One region of the Cytobacillus sp. FSL R5-0377 genome, then DNA from elsewhere that is predicted to be linked to it. Evidence: riboswitches for the same ligand, from Rfam matches in the RefSeq annotation. Region 1 holds a riboswitch; the other holds the start of a gene.
The links. A riboswitch is a leader RNA that binds a small molecule or an ion and turns the genes downstream of it on or off. The one in region 1 is predicted to bind FMN.
Positions count from the first base shown of each region.

Region 2: linked by a shared signal. The riboswitch ahead of NSQ49_RS19805 (ECF transporter S component) and the one ahead of ribD (bifunctional diaminohydroxyphosphoribosylaminopyrimidine deaminase/5-amino-6-(5-phosphoribosylamino)uracil reductase RibD) in region 1 are both predicted to bind FMN.

Region 1 covers NZ_JBBORA010000001.1:4,114,115-4,118,536, reverse strand. Annotated here, with positions in the region: gene ribE (riboflavin synthase) at 1-647, opposite strand, end outside; gene ribD (bifunctional diaminohydroxyphosphoribosylaminopyrimidine deaminase/5-amino-6-(5-phosphoribosylamino)uracil reductase RibD) at 647-1,744, opposite strand; FMN riboswitch at 1,887-2,182, opposite strand; gene NSQ49_RS21020 (EcsC family protein) at 2,310-3,131, shown strand; gene NSQ49_RS21015 (TlpA disulfide reductase family protein) at 3,150-3,725, opposite strand; gene NSQ49_RS21010 (hypothetical protein) at 3,811-4,392, opposite strand.
Region 2 covers NZ_JBBORA010000001.1:3,884,587-3,889,008, reverse strand. Annotated here, with positions in the region: gene NSQ49_RS19820 (RecQ family ATP-dependent DNA helicase) at 1-186, opposite strand, end outside; gene NSQ49_RS19815 (helix-turn-helix domain-containing protein) at 183-1,241, opposite strand; gene NSQ49_RS19810 (ferredoxin) at 1,501-1,749, shown strand; gene NSQ49_RS19805 (ECF transporter S component) at 1,882-2,466, opposite strand; FMN riboswitch at 2,629-2,799, opposite strand; gene NSQ49_RS19800 (histidinol-phosphatase) at 2,927-3,739, opposite strand; gene NSQ49_RS19795 (LysM peptidoglycan-binding domain-containing protein) at 3,807-4,422, opposite strand, start outside.

The DNA.
Region 1 (4,422 bases):
CCGTTATCCCTAAGGAATCCTTCTGAAATGCCTCCTTTAGGCTGCGTGGTCTCCTGCTGCTGCCTGTTCACAAAGGTATACAGATACTTGGCAAGCATGTCGAATTCGAGATTAACAATGTCGCCAACTGTTTTGAAGCCCAGTACCGTTTCACTGGCTGTATGAGGAATGACCGAGACAGTAACGGTATTGTCTTCATTGCCGAATACAGTCAGGGAAATCCCGTCCACTGCGATAGAGCCTTTCATGATAAGCAAGTGGCTTAAGGCAGGAGGTACAGATATTTGAATATAAATGGCATTTTCACTCGCTGACTTTTTGAGAATCTGACCTGTTCCATCCACATGCCCTGTTACAAAGTGACCGCCAAAACGGCCATTTGCCCTCATTGCCCTTTCCAAATTGACCTTTGATCTTTCTTTAATAGCTGAAAGCGATGTGCTTTTGAACGTCTCCGGCATGACATCTGCTGAAAATCCATTTCTGGCAAATTCCGTAACAGTGAGACAAACACCATTTACAGAAATACTGTCTCCCAATTGAACATCTGATAAAATTTTGGAGGCCAGAATTGTCAGTTTCATCGCTTTTCCTTGCTGAACTACTTTTTTTACTGTTCCAAGCTCCTCGATAATTCCAGTAAACATTATTGCTTGGCCTCCCTCAGTGGTTTTGCGGTAATTTTAAGATCGCTGCCAACCCTTTTAATCTCTGTGAACACAAGCCTAGTTGCATCTTTCACAAAGTCGGCACCAACACCCCCAATAAATGGAATCGCCTGATTGCCGCCAATAATTTTGGGAGCCATATAGAGAATTATTTGCTGAAAGCAGCCTTCTTTTATAAATGAAGCATGGATCTCAGATCCGCCTTCAACAAACAAGGTCATAATGTTTCTTTCACCTAAATTTTTCAATACATCTTTAATCGGCACCTCATTTGCAGGAAAAGAAATGACTTCTGCATTTAGTTTCCTTATTTCCTCTGCTTTTGAGGCATCAATTTCGCAGCCGGTAAAGATAATGGTCTTAACAGACTGATCGCGGATGACATTTGCATCAGCCGGAATTTTTAGATTTGTATCTAAAACTACACGAATGGGATTTTTTCCGCCTTGGGGCAGCCTGGCGGTTAAAAGGGGATTATCGTGAATGATGGTATTTATGCCTGTAAGTATAGCGTCATGTTCATGCCGTAGAAGGTGTACATCCTGCCTGGATTCTGGAGAGGTAATCCATTTGCTGTCACCGGTTTTTGCAGCTGTTTTCCCATCAAAAGATGAGGCTGCTTTAATGGTTACGTATGGTGTCTTTGTTTTTATAAAATGAAAAAATGGTTCATTGAGAGCATCTGCTTCTTCCTTCAACAGGCCGGTCACCACTTCAATACCGGCATCCTGCATCCTTTCAATTCCTTTTCCTGAAACGAGAGGATTGGGATCGGCAGAAGCAATAAAGACCCTTTTAATTCCTGAATTAATAATTAAGTCTGCGCAGGGCGGAGTTCTTCCAAAGTGGCTGCATGGTTCAAGAGTGACATAAATATCAGCGCCTTTAACCCTTTCTCCAGCCGCAGCTATCGCATGGACTTCTGCATGGGGTGTTCCCGCTTTCAGGTGAGCACCCATTCCCAGAATTTCACCGTTTTTCACAACAACTGCACCCACCTGCGGATTCGGACTGGTTTGGCCTTTAGCTGCCGCTGCCAGACTGATGGCTAACTTCATATATTCCTGATGGATCAAATTTTCTGCATCCTCCCTTCCTTACTATTTCTCCAAATTAAGTATAAAACGGCAAAACCCCGTACACCAGATAGGTGAAACGGGGCAAAAACACATGACGAAATAAGCGTTTAAAAAGACTTTTTTTAACGCATCATTATAATCATTCCTTCTCCCATCCAGACTTTCACTGTCGGCTTTGGAGTTTCACCAAATCCACCGGGTTTATAAGAAAAGCTCAAGCGCCTCGTTCACCCCCGACAAGCACAAGACGAGCCTCCCAGAAAAGGCGTCTTTTGCCTTTTTGAGAGGATTGGCTTGTGACCTCGAGGGGGTAGGCGCTGCTAGACAATAATTAGAAAAGCTCAAGCGCCTTGCCTTATAAAGCCGGGTCACGGACTAAGAGGGCGTACCCTCATCACCGCCGGTTGGGAATTTCACCCTGCCCCGAAGGAAATCCTATTCTATTATAGAAATCTTACCATGAATTATCACATTATACAAAGAGAATTGTTTTTGAAAGAATTGAAACCTTTACTTCGATACGCCGTATAGTTAATTATAGAAAAAGGAGAGGACTTTTATAATGGAGGAACCAAGAGAACATCTTATCAGCGAGTTAAGAAAATGTGAAGAATGGGAAAAAGAACAAGGTGATTTATGGTTTTGGGAGAAGCTGGGCAGACTCCCTTTTAAGCTTATTGATAGATTTACACCTGAGTTCATACATAAAAAGGTTGGAGTGATCCTTGATGAGCTTGGGACATATATTCAATCAGGAGGAAGATATTTAAGTTCAGCTTCCGCGTTAAAGAATTATTATCCTGGACAAAACATTCATACCTTGCAGGATGTAGAAGCCCTGCCCCTATCAATAATGGATGTAGCCGCTGAAAGGCTAAGCTCTAACCGTAAAAGAGCAGCAGCATTGCAGGGTGCGGGTACTGGTGTCGGAGGGATTTTTACCCTGACCATTGATATCCCCCTGCTTCTTGGCATTCAGCTGAAAACTCTGCAGGATATCGCGATTTGCTATGGCTTCGATCCTGCTGATAAAAACGAAAGAATGTTCATTGTAAAGATTCTTCAATTTGTTTCCAGTGACATTGTTGGAAAAAAAGCCATTCTGCAGCAGCTTTCCATGTTCGGTTCTAAAGAATCAGGGCCAAAAAGGGAAGTCGTTTCCGAACTTCAGGGATGGAGAGAGGTTGTGTTTTCTTACAGAGATCAAATTGGCTGGAAAAAACTTTTCCAACTGATCCCGATAGCCGGACTGTTGTTTGGGGCTTTCATCAATCGATCAGCCGTTAATGATATTGCCGAAGCAGGTATTATGCTATACAGAAAAAGAGTAATCGTTAACCGCCTTTACCAGAATAGGATGACAGAAATAAAACCGGAGAGCTGAATGGCTCACCGGTTTTATTTAAGGAAGCTTTTTGATTTCCTTCTCCATATATTCTTCATTTAAAGCTCCCAATACTTTTTCTCTGATAACACCATCGGAATCAATAAAATAGCTTGTAGGATAAGCCATTATATTATAGTCAGAACCCACAATTCCCTTTACATCCATAGGAATTGTAAAAGTCAGACCCAGCTCTTTCACGAACTTCTCAGCGTCTCCATTATTCTTTTCTGTGTTTGTAAGATTTACGGCTAAAATATCAAATTTATCATCTTTGTACTTTTGATAAAGCTTCTCCATATGCGGCATTTCTGCACGGCAGGGAGGACACCAGCTAGCCCAGAAGTTTAAAAGGATTGCTTTGCCCCTGTAGTCGCTGAGCTTTACCGGATTTCCTTCCATATCTGTCAGTTCAAAATCCGGAGCAAGATTTCCTTTTTCCAGACCAATAGGCAAATCCTCTGGATCTTTTATTTTATCGTATTTTTGCATTTGTCCGGCCTGCTCTACTACTCCCTTTTCTTTAAGAATGGTTTTGTCTACAATAAACAGCAAAAGAACAATAACTGCAGCAGCCAGTAAAAACTTTTTCATTCCAACACCTCAATACTGATTTCCCTGTAAGCTGAATTTATCATACTATATGGGGAATACAGAATCTACATATGTGCACTGGATTTTAGTGATTGTGATATAGAAAAAGAGCCGCAAAAATGGCATAAATTCTGCATTTTTCTTTTGGAGCCAGACTCTCTTTAAAAGAGAGCACCGGTGTATTTGGATCCTTAAAACGCTCTCCCCACTCAAGTGGCATCCACCCTTTGCGAAGGCGGGCAGCTCTATGCGATTGTTCATCCAGAACCTGCAAATCCGTGTGTAAATAGGTTTTAGGAACTGTATAATGAATAGCTCCATTTTGAAACACGACAGTGGTTCCAATTTTTCTTATTTCGATTGTTTCCCTGTATTCATCATTTGAGGAGATAATTTCGATGCCACTCCTGCGGATTAAGATGGAAACTTCAAGATTTTCTGCTTGGTCATAGATCCCCAGCCTCGTTGGAAAGATACGGTCAAGAAAATAAGGCAGAAACCAGCGGATCTTTCGCATTTTCATATCCCTGATTTCGCCTATTTGACTTCCATCAGGATCAAACAAAACCATCCTGAGAGAAGGGGCAGGCAAAAAAGCGATCAGCACATTTGAGTACTGCAAAATAGGCAGAAGGGCTTGTCCTTGGTAATAGTACTTACTTAACACTGCCTCATCCGCCCTTTGCTTATTCAGCAA
Region 2 (4,422 bases), 230 kb from region 1:
AGAGATAATAATCACCTGGCCTTCAATCATATACCCCGGCAGCTGATAACAAAGCGATTTACCTGTACCTGTAGGCAGCATGGCAATCGTATTTCGGCCTGCTAGCACGGATTCAATGATTTCCTTTTGTCCAGGTCTGAAGGCAGGATATCCAAACTTGCTTTGCAATAGTACTTCCAATCTCATTGTCCCTCTCCAAGCTTTGCCATTACTAATCTGATTTCAAAATAATCGGATTCAGGCACTATTTGACGTATTTGTTTTAATTGCAAGGAATCTGCACTGTTGGCCGCATGAAGGATCAGTTTCTGTTTTTCCTCCGAGACATAACGAGTGATATTAAAGGAGCTGTCGTTTAAAGCTATTTCCACAACATGATCCTCAATCGTACTTTTTTTCAACCTTCTTATTTTCGCGATTTCAGCTAAGTCCTGTCCCTGTTTTAACAGTGAATACGTTTTTTGGGCTGACAATGTTAGCTGTACTGCATTTCCTGCACCGCTCACGATTTTATCGATAAGCGGATATTCAGCAGAATTTTCCCTTGCGCTTTCCAGTATATGATGAATAGCTCCAAGGAACTGATGGTGGTAATAATCCTGTTTGATTCCGAGCTGCTCTGAAGCCTGAACAGCTGTGAGTCCAATACGGCTATAGCCTGTAAGCCTCAATGTCAGGACAGCAGGATTAATATCTTTCAGCTCTTCAAGGCATTGGACAAGCTCCCTGTACAGCATTCCCCCAACTGTATCACGGTCAAATCCGGATGTCCTCAGAAAGTCTTTCAGCCATTCATGAACACCTCGTTTTCTTTGGATAGGCAGGTATTTTACATTGTTATTATTTAACTGTGAGATAACCTGAATTAGAAGCGTAATCCTCTCCCAAAACAGTTCACCTGTACTATGATACAGCCATCCGTTTAATGATGAAGGAATTGGACATTCTATAAGTGATCTTTCCAGCTCTTTCTTCCCTTTTTCAGTCAAAGTATAATGCTTTTCAGTAATGGCAGTCATCCAGCCGCTGCTTATGATTTCCTCTGCAAGTTTTTCCAGTACCTCCCTGCTTAAATGTTCAAATGAACGAAAAAGCGGGGTAAGTTGGAATAAATGAGCATCCTGGATGGTTTGGGAAGACTTTTTTCCATTTAGCAAATGTAAAATGGAATATAGAGTTCTTTGTCCCTGCAACTCATTAACACAGTACATTATTACAGATTTCAAATAAGATCTATGCATTATTTTCACCTTACGGCTTAAGATTTTTTTATTGTTTCATTACCTTGATTTTCTTCCTTCTATTTTATCATGAAAAAAATCGGCAGGCCGTTTTAATTATTTATCACAGGGTAAATTATGCCTAAACCCTTATCTGATAAGCATTCTCAATACATTTTCTATTGAAAAGTTGAACATACAGTTTTACAATAGGATGTGAGGAATGTGTTACCATCATCTTGATGGAAGATTAATTGTTTAATTCTTGGGAGGTTTTTTCATGGCAAAGTATACAATTGTTGACAAAGAAACATGCATTGCATGTGGAGCTTGCGGCGCAGCGGCACCGGACATTTATGATTATGATGATGAAGGCATCGCATTTGTAACCCTTGATGATAACCAGGGTATCGTTGAGATTCCGGATGTTTTAATTGACGATATGATGGATGCATTCGAAGGCTGTCCAACCGATTCAATTAAAGTTGCTGATGACGCTTTTGATGGCGATCCGCTTAAATACGAATAATCCTTCAACCATACTCTTATTTTTGTTAAGCTACTGCTCCCTTTCAACTTGAAAGGGAGTTTTTCTATGATACTTTTTACTCAAATGGAAAAAGCAGCGGAACATTTTCCGCTGCTTTCATTTATATATTCATCATGCTGCGCTATTTATTACAGCCTGTTTTTCTACCCAAGTTCTCATGCGTGTAAAAATAAGCATAAACACCATTGAAATGATAAATCCCTTTAAAATATTAAATGGCAGTATCCCTGTCACAATCATGGTTCTCATTTCAGGCGCTGACATTGCCGGGAAATTCAGAAAGAATGTATATGCTGGCAATATGACAAGATAATTAAGCACACTCATAATGACAGCCATTACCATGGTGCCGATTACAAGCCCAAACGTCATGCCTTTTTTTGTCTTCAGCTTGCTGTATACATAATAAGTAGGCAAGACGAACAAAATGCCTGCTGCAAAGTTTGCAATATGTCCAACAGGTACACCTGTTGCACTCCCTGTCATGAAGTAATCAAGAATATTTTTAATAAGTTCTACTAATATTCCTGCCGCCGGGCCAAAGATCAACGCTGCGATTAATGCAGGAATATCGCTGAAGTCAATCATTAAAAATTGCGGAAACGGCGGGATTGGAAAATTGAGCAGCATTAATACGTAAGAGATGCTGCTTAGCATTCCGATGGCAACCATTGATTTGATATTAAGTTTTTTCAAGTTCCTCTCTCCTTTTTAGGACTATCTCTCCTAAAGAAGAAAGGTTCAGCTAAGCTAATATCTTCGCATTAAATAACCCTCAAGTTAACATAACTTGAGGGAGAATTGCAAAGGCACGCTTAATAACGTTCAAAACCTGCACTTTTTGAACGTCTGCAGAACCTCCATCTTCTCCCATCCAGACTGTACTGTCGGCTTTGGAATCTCACCAAATCCTGCCCAATTTAATGGAAAGTGCTTTTACTAAAAACACTTCTCTCAGGCTCGCGGGCTTAGAGTCAAAACTGACCCATCACCGCCGGTCGGGAATTTCACCCTGCCCCGAAGATAGACCGTATTTGTTTATACAAATTAATTATACTGAAAAAAAGTTATTCTGTGAAGGGATATGTTTACCTGTGTTTGTCTAAACGAATTTTATTGATAATAAAAAAGGCGGCAATTTGCCACCCTTTTTGTATTATCCAAGCGGATATTCCTTTCTTTCCCCTTTTGAAAATGTCATGATGGACTTATAACCCACTTCTTTTGCAAGAGCAATTGCCTGATCAAAATCCGCACCAACATGTTCAGGAAAGTGTGCATCTGATGAAAGTACAATCGGAATATTTTTCTCATAGCATCTCTGCAGGAGCCGCTTGTCCGGGTATAGTTCACCGACTGGCTTTCGCAGGCCGGCTGTGCTGATCTCTACACATGTCTTGGATTCTGCCAGTGCATTTGCTGCACGATCGTACTGCTCCAGTAAAAACTCTTCGTCCTGAGGCACATATTTAAAGATTTTAACTAGGTCTAAATGGCCTATAATATCGAATAGGTTTGATTCGGCCAATGTGACCACTTGATCAAAATACTTCCGATATACATCATACAGATCCCGTTTATCCCATTCTTTTCTGAACTCGGCAAGATCTATGCCGAAATCCCCAACCCAATGGATGGAACCAATCACATAATCAAATGAGTAGCTGTTAATAAATTTCGCCATTTCATCATGCTTACCCGGCGTGTAATCCATTTCAATTGACATTTTAACGTCAATATTATTACTCCATGCTTCTTGAAAAACACTCACATAGTCTTTCATATCATAATAGCGTCTCTCGTTTACCCATGGATTTTGCAGAATGTCTGCTGTCTGATAGAAATGATAGGCATGCTCTGAAATCCCAAAAGATTCAATCCCCTTTTGGGATGCAGCATCTGTAAATTTTTTTAAGTAATCCAGGCTTAACGTGCCATTTTCAAGATGATTGTGATAGTCTGTAAGCATTTCTCTATCTCCCCCGGTTTTTTAACCATTATACTTTAAGGGAGTAAAGCACTTCAATCATTTCTTTCTATTTTTTGTGAATGATTAGAATTTGTCCAATTTTAATAACATCTGATTCTGCATTATTCAACTCTTTAATAGCTTCTGCAGTTGTTTTATGCACTTTCGCTATAGAAGATAAAGTATCTCCTTCTTTAACCGTGTATTTGCCAAGTTTTCCGGGTTTAATTAATAGCTTTTGACCTGTAAAAATTTGATCTGGATTAATATTATTTAAAGCAGCAATATCTCCCGTCTGCAAATTATAGTGAGCAGCAATGGTCCATAATGTTTCGCCGGTTTTAACTATATGGTAGGTTTCCGCGGAATCCTTTGTGATTTGCCCCGAATGAAAATTAGACGGACGTGCTGAAACTTCATGTGCGCTTTCATTTCTTACCGCTGCATTTACAGCTTGTCCAACTTCCCCCATTCCAAATGCCAAAGAGGGATCAACTGCATTTATTTTATCAGCTGTCCATCCCTGCGAATGTACTTCAAAATGAAGATGGACTCCCGAAGAGTCACCTGTGCTTCCCATCATTCCGATTTTTTGTCCGAGCGCAACTTTTTCACCCTCAGCAGATAATCGTTTATCCAGATGGGCATATACTGTCTCAGTTTGGTTGTTATGTTTAATAAAT